Regions from separate parts of the Micromonospora sp. NBC_01796 genome, predicted to be linked through region 2. Evidence: riboswitches for the same ligand, from Rfam matches in the RefSeq annotation. Region 2 holds a riboswitch; each other region holds the start of a gene.

Region 1 (5,973 bases), 4.1 Mb from region 2:
TCCGCCGGTACGCCGTCTCCATGTCCCCGCGCGCGGGGACCCCGTCCACGCCCCGGCCGTAGGCGTAACCGCCCCAGACCGCGTACACCTCGGCGAGGTCCGCGTCGTCGCGCCAGTTCCGGCTGTCGATCAGCGGCAGCAGTCCGGCACCGTACGCGCCCGGCTTGGAGCCGAAGATGCGCATGGTGGACCTTCGCTCGTCACCGTGCTCGGCCCGGTCGGCGAGGGCGTGTGCGCGTACGTAGTTCGACTCGGCCGGCTCGTCCAAGCCGGCGACCAGGCGTACCGCGTCGTCGAGCAGGGCCACCACGTGCGGGAACGCGTCCCGGAAGAAGCCGCTGATCCGCATGGTGACGTCGATCCGGGGTCGGCCCAGTTCGGCCGGGTCGATCGGTTCCAGGCCGGTGACCCGGCGGGACGCCTCGTCCCAGCGCGGCCGTACGCCGAGCAGCGCGAGGACCTCGGCGATGTCGTCACCGGCGGTCCGCATGGCGCTGGTGCCCCACATGGACAGTCCGACCGAGCGCGGCCACTCGCCGTTGTCGGCCCGGTAGCGGGCCAGCAGCGAGTCCGCCATCGCCTGCCCGGTCTCCCAGGCCAGCCGGCTCGGCACCGCCTTCGGGTCGACGGAGTAGAAGTTGCGGCCGGTGGGCAGCACGTTGACCAGGCCACGCAGCGGTGACCCGCTCGGGCCGGCGGCCACGTAACCGCCGTCGAGAGCGTGCAGCACCGCGGTCATCTCGTCGGTGGTCCGGTCCAGCCGGGGCACGATCTCGCCTGCCGCGAACTCCAGCACCCGGACGACCGGTTCGTGGTCGGCAACGGAGTCGCCGAGCACCCGCTCGCACACCTCGGCGCCGACGCCGGGGGTCCAGTCCCGCTCCTCCATCGCCAGCACCAACGCGCGGGCGGTCTCCTCGATCCGGTCCACCTCGACCCGGGCGGCGGTGCCGTCCTCGGTCAGGCCGAGCGCCTCGCGCAGGCCGGGCAGGGCGGCGACCTGACCGGCCCACATCTGCCGGGCGCGGAGCATGGCGAGCACCAGGTCGACCCGGTTCTGCCCGCTCGGCGCCACCCCGAGGACGTGCAGCCCGTCGCGGATCTGGACGTCCTTGACCTCGCAGAGCCAGCCGTCGACGTGCAGGATGAACTCGTCGAACTCGGCGTCGTGCGGCCGGTCGGCGAGGCCGAGGTCGTGGTCGAGCTTGGCGGCCTGGATCAGGGTCCAGATCTGGGCCCGGATCGCCGGTAGCTTCGCCGGGTCCAGGGCGGCGATGTTGGCGTGCTCGTCGAGGAGCTGCTCCAGCCGGGCGATGTCGCCGTAGCTGTCGGCGCGGGCCATCGGCGGGATCAGGTGGTCGACCAGGGTGGCGTGCGCCCGCCGCTTGGCCTGGGTCCCCTCACCGGGGTCGTTGACCAGGAACGGGTAGATCAGCGGCAGGTCGCCGAGGGCGGCGTCGGACCCGCAGGCGGCGGACATGCCGAGCGTCTTGCCGGGCAGCCACTCCAGGTTGCCGTGCTTGCCGACGTGCACCATCGCGTGCGCGCCGAACTCGTCGGCCAGCCACCGGTACGCGGCCAGGTAGTGGTGGCTCGGCGGCAGGTCCGGGTCGTGGTAGATCGCGACCGGGTTCTCCCCGAAACCGCGCGGCGGTTGGACCATCACCACGGTGTTGCCGGACCGCAGCGCGGCGAGCACGATCTCGCCGTCGGGGTCGCGGGAGGTGTCGACGAACAGTTCACCGGGCGCCGGTCCCCAGTGCCGTTCCATGCCCTCGCGCAGCTCGGCGGGGAGGGTGTCGTACCAGGCCCGGTAGCGGCTGGCCGGGATCCGGATCGGGTTGGCTTCGAGCTGTTCCTCGGTGAGCCAGTTGAGATCCTGACCACCGGCGGCGATCAGCGCGTGCACCAGGGCGTCACCGTCACCGGCGGTCACTCCGGGGAACGCGTCGGGTCCGTCGGCGGGGCCGATGTCGTACCCCTGGTCGCGCATGGCGCTGAGCAGCCGGACGACGCTGGCCGGGGTGTCGAGGCCGACGGCGTTGCCGATCCGGGCGTGCTTGGTCGGGTACGCCGACAGCATCAGGACGATCCGGCGGTCGGCCGGGGGGATGTGTCGCAGCGACCCGTGCCGGACCGCGATGCCGGCGACCCGCGCGGACCGTTCCGGGTCGGCGACGTAGACGGTCAGCCCGTCGGCGTCGATCTCCTTGAACGAGAACGGGACGGTGATGATCCGGCCGTCGAACTCGGGGATGGCGACCTGGGTGGCGGTGTCCAGCGGGGAGAGGCCGTCGTCGTTGTCCGCCCAGACGGCGCGGCTGCTGGTCAGGCAGAGCCCCTGGAGGATCGGCACGTCGAGGGCGGCGAGTGCGCCGACGTCCCACGCCTCGTCGTCGCCACCGGCACCGGCGTCGGCCGGGCGGGTGCCACCGGCGGCGAGCACGGTCACGACCAGGGCGTCCGCCTCGCCGAGGGTCTCCAGCAGGGCGGGTGCGGGGCTGCGTAGCGACGCGCAGTAGACCGGCAGCGGCCGACCACCGGCGTCCTCGATCGCGGTGCAGAGCGTCTCGACGAACGCGGTGTTGCCGGCGACGTGGTGGGCCCGGTAGTAGAGGACCCCGATCACCGGCCCGTCGCTGTTGCGGGCCGCGCGCTCCAGCCGCCCCCACTCGGGGGTCGGCACCGGCGGGGCGAAGCCGTACCCGGTGAGCAGGATCGTGTCGGAGAGGAACCGGTGCAGCTCGGTGAGGTTCGCCGGGCCGCCGTGCGCGAGGTAGGCGTGGGCCTCCGCGGCCACCCCGGCGGGCACGGTCGAGCGGCGCATCAGCTCCGCGTCCGGTGCCTGCTCACCACCGAGGAGTACGACCGGCAGCGCCCCGGCCAGCAGCGCGTCCAGCCCCTCCTCCCAGGCGCGGTAGCCACCGAGGATGCGTACGACCACGAGGTCGACGCCGTCGAGCAGGGCGGGCAGGTCCTCGACCGAGGTACGGGCCGGGTTGGCCAGCCGGAAGTCGGCGCCACTGGCCCGTCCGCTGAGCAGGTCGGTGTCCGAGGTGGAGAGGAGCAGGATCATCGGGCACCGCGCAGGGCGTGGCGTGACATGGTGGTTCCTCCCTCGGGGTCCGCGCCCCGGGTTCGTCGGTTGCGGCTCGGGGCGGGCCCGGACGGGTCCGCTCGATGCCGCGCGGTGACCCGGAGTCTCCTGGCTCCCGGATCGTCGCTCGCCCCGGTCTTCCCGCCCGTGTGGGCCGTGACCGTGTCGGGGTCCGCTCCCCGGTAACAGTGGCGGGACCGCGCCGGGATCACACCGGCTTCCTCCACCTGTCGCCGCGTTCAGCGGTTCTCACTCTCACGAGTCGGACCCCCGTTCGTCAAGCGGTACCCGACAGGGGTGAAGCTGCGCAGGCCGTAGTATCCGCCGGGTGTGGTCACCACGAGGGCGGTCGGCACCGGACGCCTGTCCGGGGACGAGACGCGTACATGCCGCCGCCGACGGCAACCTGGCCCGGGTACGGGTGCCCGGTGGGCGGCTGCACGCCGACCAGCTCGACGCGCTGGCCGCCGCCACGACCGAACTCGCCGACGGCGCCCTGGAGCTGACCTCACGCGGCAACGTCCAGCTCCGTGGCCTGCGGGCGGGTGCGGAGCGGGAGCTGGCCGCCCGGTTGTACGCCGCCGGGCTGCTGCCGTCGGAGAGCCACGAACGCGTACGCAACGTCATCGCTTCCGTACTCAGTGGTCGGGTGGGTGGGGGTCTGGTCGACGTCCGGGCGCTGGTCGACGCGCTGGACGAGGGGCTCTGCGCCGATCCGGCACTGGGCGGGCTGCCCGGTCGTTTCCTGTTCACCATCGACGACGGTCGGGGCGACGTGACCGGGTTCGGGGCGGACGTGGGGTTGCTCGCCGTACCCGGGGGTGCGGTGGCGGTGCTCCTGGCCGGCACCGACACGGGAGTACGGGTGAGCCCACCGGAGGCCGCCTCGACCGCCCTGCTAGCCGCCCGGTTGTTCCTCGCCGAGTCCACCGCGCAGCACAGCACCGCCTGGCGGCTGGCCGAACTCGACGACGGCGTACCGAGGGTCACCGCCCGCCTGCGTGCGGCTCTCGACCCGGCGCTCCTGGTGCCGCCCGGCGACCTGACCATCCCCGAGGCGCCGACGCGGGCACCGGTCGGGCCGGTGGCCCAGGTCGACGGGCGGGTGGCGCTGGCGCTGGTGGTGCCGCTCGGCCGGCTCACCGGAGCCCAGCTCGCCGCACTCACGGCAGCCGCCGGTACGGGCAGCGACGAGATCAACATCACTCCGTGGCGGACCGTCGTGGTACCCGATCTGAGCACCGGCGAGGCTGAGCGCCGGCTGGCGACACTTGCCGCCGAGGGTCTGGTGGCGGATGCCGCCGCCGGTTGGGTCGGGGTGACCGGCTGTGCCGGGCAGCCCGGCTGTGCGAAGGCACTCGCGAACGTACGGACCGACGCCACCCTGGTGCACGCCTCGGCGTCGCCGGGCGCGGGTGACCTGCCGGTGCACTGGGTCGGTTGCGAGCGGCGCTGCGGACGGCCGGCGGACCGGCATGTCGAGGTGCTGGCCAGCATCGAGGGTTACCAGGTCAGCCTGGACGGCCGACCGCGCCCGCGGTCGGCGACGCTGGAGGAGACCGCTGCCGCGATCGCGGCGGCACGGAGGGGTAAGTGATCGACTACATCCGCGACGGTGCGGAGATCTACCGCCGGTCGTTCGCCACGATCCGCGCCGAGGCGGACCTGTCGGGCCTGCCCGACGACGTCGCCGCGGTGACCGTACGCATGATCCACGCTTGCGGCATGGTCGACCTGCCGGCGGACGTCGACCACTCCCCCGGCGTGGTGTCGGCGGCGCGGGCGGCGCTGCGCGCCGGGGCGCCGATCCTCTGTGACGCCGAGATGGTCGCCTCCGGGGTGACCCGGACCCGGCTGCCCGCCGACAACGAGGTGATCTGCACTCTCCGTGACCCTCGGGTGCCGGCCCTGGCGACCGAACTCGGCACCACCCGCAGCGCCGCCGCACTGGAGTTGTGGGGCGACCGGCTCGACGGCGCGGTGGTGGCCGTCGGCAACGCCCCGACCGCGCTGTTCCGCCTGCTCGAGATGGTCGACGCGGGAGCGGGACGGCCGGCGGCGGTGCTCGGCATCCCGGTCGGTTTCATCGGCGCGGCCGAGTCCAAGCGGGCGCTCGCCGACCATGCCGGTGGGCTGGAGTACCTGGTCGTGCACGGGCGACGCGGTGGCAGCGCGATGACCGCGGCGGCGATCAACGCCATCGCCAGCGAGAAAGAGTGACCAGCGTGGACGGCGGCATGCCCGTGGACGAAACGGAACCGGGCCGCGTCACCGGACGGCTGTACGGAGTGGGGCTCGGACCGGGTGACCCGGAACTGGTGACGGTGAAGGCCGCCCGGCTGGTCGAGCGGGCGGACGTGATCGCGTACCACAGCGCCCGGCACGGGCGGAGCGTGGCGCGGACGATCGCCGAGCCGTACCTGCGGGACGGGCAGATCGAGGAGGCGCTGACCTACCCGGTCACCACGGAGAAGCCGGAGCACCCGGACGGCTACCGGGCCGAGATCGAGGAGTTCTACGCGGCGAGCGCGGCCCGGCTCGCCACGCACCTGGACGCCGGGCGGAACGTGGTGGTGCTCTGCGAGGGCGATCCGTTCTTCTACGGCTCGTACATGCACATGCACAAGCGGCTCGCCGGTCGGTACCCGACCGAGGTGGTGCCGGGCGTGACCTCGGTCAGCGCGGCTGCGGCCGTACTCGGGCGTCCGCTCGTGGAGCGGGACGAGATCCTGACCGTGCTGCCGGGCACGCTGCCGACCGAGGTTCTGGCGGAGCGGTTGACGGCCACCGACTCGGCGGCGATCATGAAGCTGGGTCGGACCTTCGGCAACGTCCGCGCGGCACTCGCGCAGGCGGGCCGGCTGGACGAGGCCTGG
Region 2 (5,973 bases):
GACCAGGTCGGGTCATTCCTGGAGCTGAGCTGGGGCGGCAGCGAGCTGTTGAAGCTGACCGACGGCACCACCCGTACCTTCCTCGAAGACGGCGACACCATCACCATCACCGCCACCGCACCTGGCCCGGACGGCCGCCCCCTCGCCCTGGGCGAGGTAACCGGCACCATCACCCCCGCCCGCCGGTAACCCTTCCGGGTCGCGGCAGTGCGGCTATAGCGAGCCGGACTCGCACCGACGGTCGGAGAGACAGCGCTCGTCCATCGATTGTGGAACGGGCGAGGTGCGCTGTCCGTTGCGCCCATCGCACAGGACGTCCGTAGGGCTGCCGCTGTTCTCCGGCATGTTGCACTCGGTAACGCGTGTCGCACTCTGCGCCGTGAAAGAATACCGACTTGTGCACAAATATGTGCATAAACGTGGACCAAAGGGGTATAAAATGCAGATCGATCTCGCGCGCGCGGCGTGGCGTAAGAGCACCCGCTCGAACGACCAGGGCTGGTGTGTGGAGGTGGCCGACAACATGGCCGACGTCGTGGGTGTCCGCGACTCCAAGGACGTCACCGGTCCGGTGCTGGCCTTCAGCCCGAACGACTGGTCCGCGTTCGTCGGCGCGGCACGATCCGGCGCCTTCGACGGCTGATTCAGACCAACCGCAACGTCTGGTTTCCGGGCGGCCCCGCCCATTCCGTGACTGGCCGGGGCCGCCCTTTTGCGTCCGGCGCCGGTTGCCGCCGGCACCAGACAGAATCAAGACCTCATCGGTACGGGATAAGCGGCTGCGCCGCCGTCGCGCACCTCGTACGCCCAGGCGAGTTGCGGGCAGCCGGTGGGCGTGCACTGCCAGCAGGTGCCCGGATTCCAGGTGTTGCCGCCGGGTTCGTGCTGCCGGATCGTCAGACCCGCCGCCATCTGAAGCGTCGCCACCGTGATCGGCTCAAGGTTGCGACTCACCGGGCCCTCGCCCGAGTTCTCGCCTCGCGGATCAGGGCCTCCACCCGGGCGAGGAGTTCGACACACGGTGGGTGCCGCTCGGCGGACTGCCAGGAACACTCCGGCAGATGCCCGGTGACCCAGACCTCCTGGTCGTTGGAATGCGCCCGATCGATGTGCACCCTGAGGACATGCAGGTCCACGGTTTCGCCGGGATCGCGACCGGCGCAGTGTGACCATTCGCCGGGCAGGAGCCTGATCGGCGTACCCGGGGGTGGGTCGAAGGTGCCGATCTCGACCCGCGCCCCACGGAGGAGGTGGCAGTCGCCGGGTGCGGCACACCGGTCACACATCCGGTTGTCGCGGTGCGCGTCGATGATGCGGTGCGATCGGCCTATGAGCACGGGCCAGAGATGCCGCGAGAAGATGATCATATGCGCCGCCTCGGCCAGCCGGGTCCCCGGTTGATCCCGCGACGACGGCTCGACGGGTCGGGCGCCGGACTCGTTCTCGTCGTGACGGTCGGACTGGTTGTCGGGCGGGGACGGCTGCTGTTGCGGGTCCGGATCCTCGGGATCGGACTGGCCGGCCAGGGCTGTGCGCATCTCGCCTCCAGACCCGCCCGCCCTGTCATCGGGCATGGCGAATCGCGCCCGGTTCGGGCGTGTTTCGGTTGATTATCGGGACAACCTGAGTCTTCCTCGATCCGTTTCGGTGACGCAATGGTCACCACGGGATGTGGTAGAGATAGGTACGAATAGCCGAGGCCCGACATCGGGCGAGTGCGCATCGTCTTTGCCGACAGCACGACCGGACGAGTGGACGGTGCACAGGCCGGGGGGAGCACCATGCCGGAGTCCGTTGTCGGGTCGACCGTCCCACGTCGACAGCTCGGCCGGGAACTGCGTCGACTACGCGAACACGAGGCACGCATCCCGCAGGTGGATGCCGCCCGCGCGCTGGAGTGGTCGGTCACCAAGCTGTGGCGCCTCGAAGGCGGCGAACTGGCCGTACGCGCGCTCGACGTGAAGGCCATGTGCGAGCTGTACGGCGCCGACGAGCAGACCACCACCGCCCTCACCGCCATCGCCCCGCACACCAAGTCCAAGGGCTGGTGGCACGACTATTCCGAGATCCCGCCCTGGTTCGAGCTGTTCATCGGTCTCGAAGAGGCCGCGAGCAAGCTTCGCGAGTACCACACCGATCTCGTGTCCGGCGTCCTGCAAACCAGGGAGTACGCCACGGCGGTGTTCACGAGAAGCGTGCTGAAGCTGTCTTCCGAGGAGATCGAGCGGCGTGTTGCTGTGCGGATGAGCAGGGCTCGTCTGCTGACCCGACTCGACCCGCAAGCACCGGTCTTCGACGTGATGCTCGACGAAGCCGTCATTCGTCGGCCGGTCGGGAGCGGGGCGGTGATGGCGGGTCAGTTGCGCCGGCTGGCCGAGGCAAGTGAGCTGCCCAACGTATCCATCCGTTTGCTGCCGTTCAGCGCTGGTATACACGGTGCCACGATGGTTGGCGGATTCACCATCATGGACTTTCCGAAGCGCCACGAACCCACGACAATCTACGTGGAGGGCCTGACCGGCGCCCTCTACCTGGACAAGCCAGCCGAGGCCGCGCGGTACACCCTCGCCTTCGAGGACCTCACTGCGTCGGCGCTGGACGAGGCCGCATCGCGCGACGTGTTCGTGCGCACGGCGAGGGAGTATGAGTCGTGAGCAATCTTTCAGGTGCCCGTTGGCGCAAGAGCAGTCGTTCAAACGACCAAGGTCAGTGTGTTGAGGTGGCGGACAACCTGGTGGGGGTTGTCGGGGTTCGTGACTCGAAGGACGTGGCTGGGCCGGTGCTGGTGGTGGAGCCGGCTGGTTGGGTGGCGTTCGTTGCCGGTACGAAGTCCGGTGCGTTCAAGCGCTGAGGGTGGAAGTTCATGATCCACGCGCGCTGAGCTGTTCTGCGGGTGGTCGTGAGAACAGCTCAGAGCGCAATGATCATCGTTTGACTGCCGTATGCCGCGCCAACTGACATGTGCTTCGATGTCTCGGCAGGGAGTGAGTCGTGATCAATCTTTTGGATGCCCGTTGGCGCAAGAGCAGCCGCTCGAACAGCCAGGGCGATTGTGTTGAGGTGGCGGACAACCTCGTGGGCGTAGTGCGTGTGCGTGACTCAAAGGATGCGGCTGGACCGGTGCTGGTGGTAGGGCCAGCGGGTTGGGCGGCGTTCGTTGCCGGTGCGAAGTCCGGTGCCTTCCGGCGCTGAGGGTGGGTGACGATGATCCACGCGCGCTGAGCTGTTCTGCGGGTGGTCATGAGAACAGCTCAGAGCGCAGTGATCATGCTTCGCAAGCCGGCACTTCCGCTTGACGGGTCAGTGGTTGGTGAGGCGCTGGTAGGGGATGTGTCCGGCCACTCGCTGGCGAGTCTGAGTAGGCGAGCCCGATCCAGAATCAGACGGAGGGACGCCAGCGGTCCTGGTGGATCGCCGCCGACAGGGGACGGCGTTGACGCCAGCCGTGTCGTTCCAGGTCGGGGGTCTGCTCGAAGTGGGTCACCGGGCCGAGGCAGAGCCAGGCGACCGGGCGGATGGTGGCGGGGATGCCGAGCAGTTCCCGCAGGAACGGCTCCCGGTAGAACGACACCCAGCCGACCCCGAGCCGCTCGGCGCTGGCGGCCAGCCACAGGTTCTGGATCGCCAGGCAGACCGAGTAGAGGCCGGCGTCGGCGATCGCGTGCCGACCGAGCACGGCTGGTCCACCCCGCTCCGGGTCGTACGTGACGACGATCGACAGGGTCGACTCGCGTACGCCGTCGATTTTGATCCGGGCGAAGCGTTCGGCGGCTTCGCCGTCCAGAGTGGACGCGAAGGTGTCCCGCTCCCGCTCCACGTGCCGGTGGAACTCCTGCCGCAGGTCCGGATCCCGGACCAGGACGAAGTCCCAGGGCTGGGACAGCCCCACACTCGGCGCGGCGTGCGCCGCCGTCAGGACGCGGTGCAGCACCTCGTCCGGGATCGGGGCACCGGTGAACTGGGCGCGTACGTCCCGGCGACGGTGGATGACGTCGTAGAGATCGGTGTCCAAGGCAGGCTCCCGCTGCGCTCGCGCCCCCACAGAGGGGCTGGTGACAGCGAGGCCGGTCTTCGGACTTCCGGATCTGCGCTGGTCACCCGCCTTCCCAGCCCTGTTCGGGCCAGTGGCTGCGTCTCGTACGCGTGGGTGGCAGCTCCCCGGTCACCGCGGCGGGCCCGTGCCGGAATCACACCGGCTTCCCGATTCTCCCCGCTCGCGCGGGGCACCTCGCAACAGTTCGTGCCGGTCCGAACCCTAGCGGGACCGGCTCCCGGATCCGAGTGCGGCGGGTTCGATCGTCACTCGGGTCACGTTCTCGTCGCCTTCCGCGAATGTTCGCGTTAATGGTCGGTCACCCCCCGTACGGTGGAGGTTCGGGAGGTGTGATGGCGACGGTAGCGGTGACCCGGCTGGTGCAGGCGTCCGCCGAGGAGTTGTGGCGGGTCTTCACCGACCTGCCCGGCCGATCCGACTGGCTCTCCACGATCAGCGGGATCGAGGTGCTCACCCCCGGTCCGACGCGGGTCGGCACGGTCTGGCGGGAGAGTCATCACCTGCCGGACGGCACCGAGTTGCTGGAGGAGTTCCGGGTGGAGGAGTTCAGCCCACCGCACCGGCTCACCGTCAGCTCGTCCGGCGTAGGCGTCGACTACCGGACCGCGTACACGTTCACCCCGGTCCAGGGGCGACGTCGGCGGCGGCGCAGTGGCTGGACCGCGGTCAGCGTGGTGCAGGAGGGCGCGGTCACGGCACCGTACGCCCGGCTCCTCGCGCTGGTGTTCGGCGGACTCGCGGCCCGTACCGTCGAGGGTGCGCTGCGACGTGACCTTGCCGACCTGGCCGCCGTGGTCACCTCGACCAATCATGATCATCGCGGTGATCCGGCCGCTGCCGCCTGACCTGCCAGCCGCACGTCGGGGCTGTCTCGGTAGGGTGCCCAGCGGAGGTACTGGATGCGATCGCGGGGCCGCGTGTGGGGCCGGCGCCGGCCGGCTGTGGTCGCGCTGGTGGCGGTGCTGGTCGTCGCGGCGGCAGCCGTGGTCACCTTCCGCGTGCTCGCCCCCGCCGAGGTGCTCACCCCTGCCCGCGCCGACTATCCGGCCCCGGTGCGGGCGGCGACCGGGGTGGTCGGCACGCTCGCGTCCGCCCCGCTGATCGTGGACGGCCGGTTGCGGGTCTACGCCACCGCCCGCCAGATCCGGGCCGACGAACCGGTCGACGCCCGGACCCGGCGCACGCCGTACTGGTCCTACCGGCGCTGGCCGGCCGAGCTGATCGGCATCGTGGCCAGCGGGACCACCGTGGTCAGCCGTTGGTCGGACGGCGACCTGGTCGCGCTGGACGCCCGGACCGGCCGGATCCGGTGGCGGGCCGACGGGCCACCACCAGGACACGGGTACGACGGCCGCCGCACCGGGGCGAGCACCGTCTACACCCCCGCCGGACTGATCCCGGCCACCGGCAGCGGGGGGCGCGCCGTACTGGTGGTGATCGGCGGGTCCGGGCTGCGCGGTCTGGACCTGTCCGACGGGCACGAGTTGTGGCGGATCGACATCGACGGCTCCTGCCGGGCCGGGGCGCTCACCACCACCGCCGGTCAGCTCGTCACCGTCGACGCCTGCGCGTCCCCTCAGGTGGCGGAGTTCCACGACGTGGAGACCGGCCGCATGGTGAACCGGTGGCGGCCGGAGGACGCCGGGCCGGAGTTGGCGGTGGTGCCGGTGGGCTGCGGCAACGGCGGCTCGAACTGTCCGGCGCTGCGGACCACCAGCGCCGGCAACAGCCGAGGTTGGCTGGTGGACCGGGGCGAACCGACCCCGATGCCGCTGCTCGACCCGACCGAGGCGGTGCTCGAAGGAGACGTGGCGCTCACCCCGAGCGGGAACGAACTGGTGGCCCGTTCGGTCCGGGAAGGGACCGAGTTGTGGCGGCGTACGGGGCCGGGGCCGATGCGGATCGTCGCCGTACAGCCG
Region 3 (5,973 bases), 3.6 Mb from region 2:
GCGACCAGCAGCGAGTTGCGCAGACCGTGTGCCGCGATCCGCTGCCGTACCGCGTCCCAGCGCTGCGCCTGCGTCGGGGTCACGCCCCACAGGTCGGGCTGGAGCTGACCACGGGCCGCCCGGGTCTGCGCGTACGCAGGATGCGGGCCGAACCGTTCGGCCAGGTCGGCGGAGGTTTCCAGGGCGGTCAGGTAGATCTCTTCGGAGATCCTGGTGGACAGCTCCAGCGCCGGCGCCGAGTCGAACGGCATCCGGAGCGCGAAGAAGGCGTCCTGCAGGCCCATCAGGCCGAGCCCGACCGGGCGCCAGCGGGGGTTGCTCGCCGCCGCCTCGACGCTCGGGTAGTAGTTGATGTCGATCACCCGGTCGAGGAAGAGCACGGCCGTACGCACCGTTTCGCGCAGTCGCTCCCAGTCGATGTCGTCGCCCGCGACGTGCGCGGCCAGGTTGATCGAGCCGAGGTTGCAGACCGCCGTCTCGCCGTCGCTGGAGACCTCGACGATCTCGGTGCAGAGGTTCGACAGGTGCACCACGTTGCCGGGCTCGGCGGTCTGGTTGCACAGCCGGTTCGACGGGTCCTTGAACGTCATCCACCCGTTGCCGGTCTGGGCCAGGGTCCGCATCATCCGCCCGTACAGGTCACGGGCCTTGACCTGGCGGACGAACCGGCCGGCGGCCTCGGCGGACCGGTAGGCGGCGTCGAACTCGTCCCCCCACAGGTCGGGCAGCTCGGGCACCTCGGCCGGGTCGAACAGCGACCACGTCTCGTCGGCCTCGACCCGGCGCATGAACTCGTCCGGGATCCAGTTGGCCAGGTTGAGGTTGTGCGTACGCCGGGCGTCCTCACCGGTGTTGTCCCGCAGCTCGAGGAACTCCTCGATGTCCGGGTGCCACGGTTCCAGGTAGACACAGGCCGCGCCCTTGCGCCTGCCTCCCTGGTTGACCGCCGCCACGCTCGCGTCCAGCGTCCGCAGCCACGGCACGATCCCGTTCGACAGCCCGTTCGTGCCACGGATCAGCGCACCCCGGGAACGCACCCGCGACCAGGCGATCCCGATCCCGCCGGCGAACTTCGACAGCTTCGCCACCTGGGCGTACCGGTCGTAGATCGAGTCGAGTTCGTCGCGGGGCGAGTCGACCAGGAAGCAGGACGACATCTGGGTGTGCGCGGTGCCGGAGTTGAACAGCGTCGGGGAACTCGGCAGGTAGGCGAGAGACGACATCAGCCGGTAGAACCCGATCGCCTCACCCGGCGTACGGGACAGGCCGCAGGCGACCCGCAGCAGCCAGTACTGCGGTGTCTCCAGCACCAGCCGGCCGGTCGGGTGCCGCAGCAGATAGCGGTCGTGGACCGTACGCAGTCCGAAGTACTCGAACCGCAGGTCGGCGGTGGGGTCGATGGCGTCGTCGAGCTTGCGGGCGTTGACCGCGACGAACTGCGCCGTGTCGTCGCCGATCAGCCCGAGTTCGTGGCCGAGGCGGATCGCCTGGCTGAACGACGCGATGCCCTGGCCGCGTACCTCCTTGTCGACGTATCCGGCCAGGAGTCGGGCCGCGAGCCGGGAGTACTGGGGTTCCTCGCCGATCATCTCGGCGGCGGTCTGGATCGACAACCGGTCCAGTTCGGCCGTGGTCGCCCCGTCGTAGAGTCCGCTGATCGTCCGGGTCGCCACCCGCAGCGGGTCGATGTCGTCGAGGTCGTCCGCCCAGCGCTCCACCGCCCGGACGATCTTGTTCACGTCGACCGGCTCGAGCGCGCCGTTGCGCTTGCGCACCTGCATCTGCGTACGCCGCTGTCCCGGCGCGGGCGGATCGCCGTCCGCCGTCGTGCCGTCCGGCATCAACTCTGTGACCGTCACCTGTCGCTCCTCGTACTCGTCGCCGACGAGGTCCGGAGTGCGCGCAGGCAGGCAGGGACGCACGCGAGGGCGCGCGTCTGTGCCGTCGGCCGTCCCGCGCGGCCTCGGACCGCCGCGCACGGATGGCCGGCGCGGCGCGGCTGGCAGGTCTTCGGACTCATGGGCGCGGCCCCGGGAAATCCCGTGACCCCCTACTGACCGTCGCTTCCCAGGCCACCCGGCAGAGGCCGGTTGTCTCCCAGTGCTGTGTGACGGCTGTCGTTCCCACTCACCGCTGCGGGGCAGTCCCGGACTTCCACCGGGTTCCCTCTTGCCTCAGCCGGGTTGGATGCCCGGCTGAACCAGTCGCGGCCCAGACTATATATGGGGGAGGGCTGGATACCGAACACCAGATGTCGTGTCGGTGTGTTGGTAAGTGCGGACCCGGCACCCTCCATCGAGGTTGGTCGTCCGGGGTCGGCGTACACCCGCCGCACCGTCCGTAATGGTCCCTGCCGGCACGCCGCGGCCCGGGCAGGGACCCCGGCGTACGTCACTGAGCGCTACCGGTCAGAGCGGGAAGGAGACGCCGGTGAGGCGTTCGCTGTCGGCCCACAGTCGCCTGCCCTCGGCGGGGTCGTCGGCGCCGCGCGGCAGGGCCACCGGTTTCGGCGTGCCGGCGGTCTGGTTGCGGGAGGCGGGGCCGATGAACGCGCCGGCGTGGACGTCGGGGCTGGTCGCGGCGTAGAGGCTGGGCCACGCGGCGCCCTCCGGCGAGCCCATCAGGAACCTCTCCATCACCCCGCTGAGTGCCCGGAGGAGCGCACCTCGGGTGTGCTGTTGGAGGTTGGTCATGGCGGCGCCGGGGTGGATCACGACGGGGGTGATGGTCGTCCCGGTGAGGCGGCGGGCGAGTTCCCGGGTGAAGACGACGTTGGCGCGTTTGGACTTCGCGTACGCGGCCATCGGGCGGTAGCGTTCCTCGCTCATCAGGTCGGTCAGTGCCCCGCTGCGCCAGGTCGCGGCGATCGCGCTGACCGTCACGATCCGGGCCGCGGGGGAGCGCCGTAGGGCGGGCAGCACCTGGGCGGTGAGCGCGAAGTGGCCGAGGTGGTTGGTGCCGAAGGTCAGCTCGAACCCGTCCGTGGTGGTCCGGCGTTCCGGGATGTTCATCACCCCGGCGTTGTTGACCAGCAGGTCGAGGGTCTCGGTCGCGGCGATCCGCTCGGCCGCCTCCCTGACCGAGGCCAGGTCACCCAGGTCCAGGACCAGGGTTTCCAGGTCCGCCTGCGGCACCTCGGCGCGCAGCGTACGGACCGCCTCGTCGAGCCGTGCCCGGCTCCGCCCGGCCAGGATCACCCGGGTTCCGTGCCGGGCGAGGACCCGTGCCGTTTCCAGCCCGATTCCGCTGTTCGCGCCCGTGATGAGGGCGGTACGCCCGGTCTGGTCGGGGATCGCCTCGGGTGTCCAGTGAGCGTGGTTCGGCATCACACCACTCCTTCGTAGTGAACATTCATTCAGTAAGGCGACGATATCCACGGTCGAGGCGGCTTGTCAAATGAATGTTCAGTAGGCAAGCTGGGAGCATGAGTACCCGTGACCCGGAGACCAAACGTCAGCGCCTGCTGGAGGCGGCCCTGTCGGAGTTCGCCGCGTACGGCCTGGCCGGGGCGCGGGTCGACCGGCTCGCCAAGCGGGCGGGGATCAGCGCCGGCCTCGTCTACTCGTTCTACGAGAACAAGGAGGGCCTGTTCGAGGCGGTTTTCGACGCGATCGTCGAGCAGGTGGTCGCGGGGGTCCCGATGGACGCCGACGACCTGGGCGAGTACGCCGCACGCCTCTACGACGGCGGGCTGGCCCACCCCGAGGTGATGCGGTTCGTGGCCTGGTACGAGCTGGAGCGCGGCGACTCGGCCGGCCGGCGCGCGTCCACCTCCACCGCGATGAAGCAGAAGGTCGACGCGGTGGCGGAGGCCCAGCGTCGGGGCGTCGTCACCGACCGGTTCACCGCCGGGCAGATCCTGGCCCTGGTGCAGAACCTCGCCAACATGTGGCAGATGCAGGGCGCCGACTTCCTGGAACTCGTACCCGAGCAGACCCGGCGTACGACGATCGTGGACGCCGTACGCCGTTTGGTCGCTCCCGCCCGCTGACGGCTCCCGGCGGGCTCGCAGGACCGTTCGTCACCGGATTCCGGGATCGGTGCCGTCGCCCTGTGGTACGACTGGCTGCGACGACGGATCGGTACGGGGCCGGTTGTCGCCCGAACCGGCAGCCCGGAGGCGGGCGGGAGCGTGGGAACGGGCGGCGCATGACAACGGGTAGAGGCTCCACGCTGATCCGCGACCCGAGCCAACCGCAGCGGGCCACGTACGTGGAGCTCTTCTACGACCTGGTTTTCGTGTTCACCCTCGCCCGGCTCGCCGAGGCGCTGATCGAGGACCTGCACCCGCTCGGTGCGTACGAGGCGCTGATCCTCCTGCTCGCGACCTGGTGGGTGTGGTCGTACACCAACCTGGCCACGGACACGCTGGACTCGCAGCGGCCCGCCGTCCAGTTGCTGGTCATCGCGATCATGTTCGGCAGCCTGGTGATGTCGACCGCGATACCCGACGCGTTCGACGGTCGGGGACCGCTCTTCGCCTCCGCGTACGTCGGAATCCACCTCGGCCGCAGCGTGGTGCTCGCGTTCATCCTGCGCCACCACCGGCTGCGCAACCGGCCGCTGCGCGGCATCTTCTGGTTCGGCGTCTCCGGCGTGCTCTGGTTCGTCGGCGCCTTCGTCACCGGCGGGCTGCGGGTGCTGTTCTGGACGGTGGCGCTCGCCGTGGACTACCTCGTGCCGGTGTTGCGCTGGCCCACGCCGAAGCTGGGCCGGTCACCGGCCTGGGAGTGGAACATGGCCGGGGAGCACCTCGCCGAGCGGTACCGGCAGTTCATGATCATCGCGCTCGGCGAGACCATCGTGATCACCGCCCGGACCTTCCGGAGCAGCGACTACGGGTCCCAGCGCGTCTTCGCCTTCGTGACCGCGTTCGCCACCACGGTCCTGCTCTGGTGGATCTACTTCTACCGGACGAGGGAGAAGCTCGGCAGTGCCATCACCGGCTCGGCCGACCCGGGCCGGGAGACCAAGTGGGCCGGGTACGCACACCTGGTCATGGTGGCCGGCGTCGTACTCACCACGGTCGGCGACGAGCTGATCATCAGGCACCCGTACGGCCCGATGGAGGGGAGCTGGGTCGCGGTCATCATCGGCGGCCCGGTGCTGTTCCTCGTCGGTCGCACCATGCTGGGGCACGAGGTCTTCGTGCACGTGGCCCATCCCTGGCTGGTCGGGCTCGTGGTCCTGGTCGCCATGGCACCGGCGATGATCTTCCTGGCGCCGGTCGCCGTTGCCGGCACCGTGGTGGCGGTCCTGTTCGGGATCGTGCTCACCGACGCCCTCAGCGTCCGGGAGCGGCGGAGCTGACGGACGAGCGGGACGGCCGGCTGCCGAGCGGGGTACGGCCCGGTCCCGGCCCATCCTCAGCCGGGCCCCGGTCGGACCGGTACGGGTTCCTGACCGTTCGACGCGTCGCGTACGAGGTTCCGTGCGTCGCTGCGGCTGATGCTGGTGGCCCGGAGCAGGTCGACGACGGCACTGCGGATCTGCCCGATCACCACCGTGCCCGACAGGTCGACCCCCTCGGCCCTGGCCCGGCCCGCGTCGCTGACCGCCCGCAGGGCCGCCCGACGCGCCTCCCGTGGCTCCCAGCCCCGGGTGAACTCGTAGTTCAGCAGGCGGATGGCCTCGCTGAGGTTCTTCACCGCCGGTGGCAGGCTGGCCGGAACCGGCTCGTTGTCCTCGATCAGGACCACGGCTCGCCGGATCAGTCCTCGGCTGTTCCACACGGCGCGGTCCATCTGCTCGACCCCGACCTGGAACTGCATCAGGGCACGGCGTCGATGCCATCGCGCGGGTGCCAGGTTGACCACCTCCTTCGCGCCCGCCAGGGCGTCGCGCAGCCGCTCCAGGTCGGTCCCGATCTCGCGCAGCCGGTCCAGTGCCGCCTCGGCGCGACCGGCGTCCCGTTCCGCCAGCGCCCGGGCGGTGCGGGACAACTGCTCGGCGAGCTCGTCCAGGGCCGGATTG

The links. Region 2 has a riboswitch for cobalamin ahead of bluB (5,6-dimethylbenzimidazole synthase). Riboswitches for the same ligand answer to the same signal wherever they lie in the genome.
Region 1: another riboswitch for cobalamin. It lies ahead of cobN (cobaltochelatase subunit CobN); the one in region 2 lies ahead of bluB (5,6-dimethylbenzimidazole synthase).
Region 3: another riboswitch for cobalamin. It lies ahead of OIE47_RS31210 (ribonucleoside-diphosphate reductase subunit alpha); the one in region 2 lies ahead of bluB (5,6-dimethylbenzimidazole synthase).

The regions. Positions count from the first base shown of each region.
Region 1 covers NZ_CP109078.1:7,863,092-7,869,064, forward strand. The annotation lists gene cobN (cobaltochelatase subunit CobN) at 1-3,076, opposite strand, end outside; cobalamin riboswitch at 3,200-3,320, opposite strand; gene cobG (precorrin-3B synthase) at 3,426-4,694, shown strand; gene OIE47_RS34945 (precorrin-8X methylmutase) at 4,694-5,317, shown strand; gene OIE47_RS34950 (precorrin-2 C(20)-methyltransferase) at 5,335-5,973, shown strand, end outside.
Region 2 covers NZ_CP109078.1:3,355,977-3,361,949, forward strand. The annotation lists gene fahA (fumarylacetoacetase) at 1-189, shown strand, start outside; gene OIE47_RS15530 (DUF397 domain-containing protein) at 440-643, shown strand; gene OIE47_RS15535 (hypothetical protein) at 751-954, opposite strand; gene OIE47_RS15540 (hypothetical protein) at 951-1,538, opposite strand; gene OIE47_RS15545 (helix-turn-helix domain-containing protein) at 1,716-2,654, shown strand; gene OIE47_RS15550 (DUF397 domain-containing protein) at 2,651-2,851, shown strand; gene OIE47_RS15555 (DUF397 domain-containing protein) at 2,995-3,192, shown strand; gene bluB (5,6-dimethylbenzimidazole synthase) at 3,380-4,012, opposite strand; cobalamin riboswitch at 4,046-4,242, opposite strand; gene OIE47_RS15565 (SRPBCC family protein) at 4,387-4,899, shown strand; gene OIE47_RS15570 (outer membrane protein assembly factor BamB family protein) at 4,954-5,973, shown strand, end outside.
Region 3 covers NZ_CP109078.1:6,990,564-6,996,536, forward strand. The annotation lists gene OIE47_RS31210 (ribonucleoside-diphosphate reductase subunit alpha) at 1-1,841, opposite strand, end outside; cobalamin riboswitch at 1,985-2,220, opposite strand; gene OIE47_RS31215 (oxidoreductase) at 2,409-3,326, opposite strand; gene OIE47_RS31220 (TetR family transcriptional regulator) at 3,425-3,991, shown strand; gene OIE47_RS31225 (low temperature requirement protein A) at 4,150-5,310, shown strand; gene OIE47_RS31230 (FUSC family protein) at 5,367-5,973, opposite strand, start outside.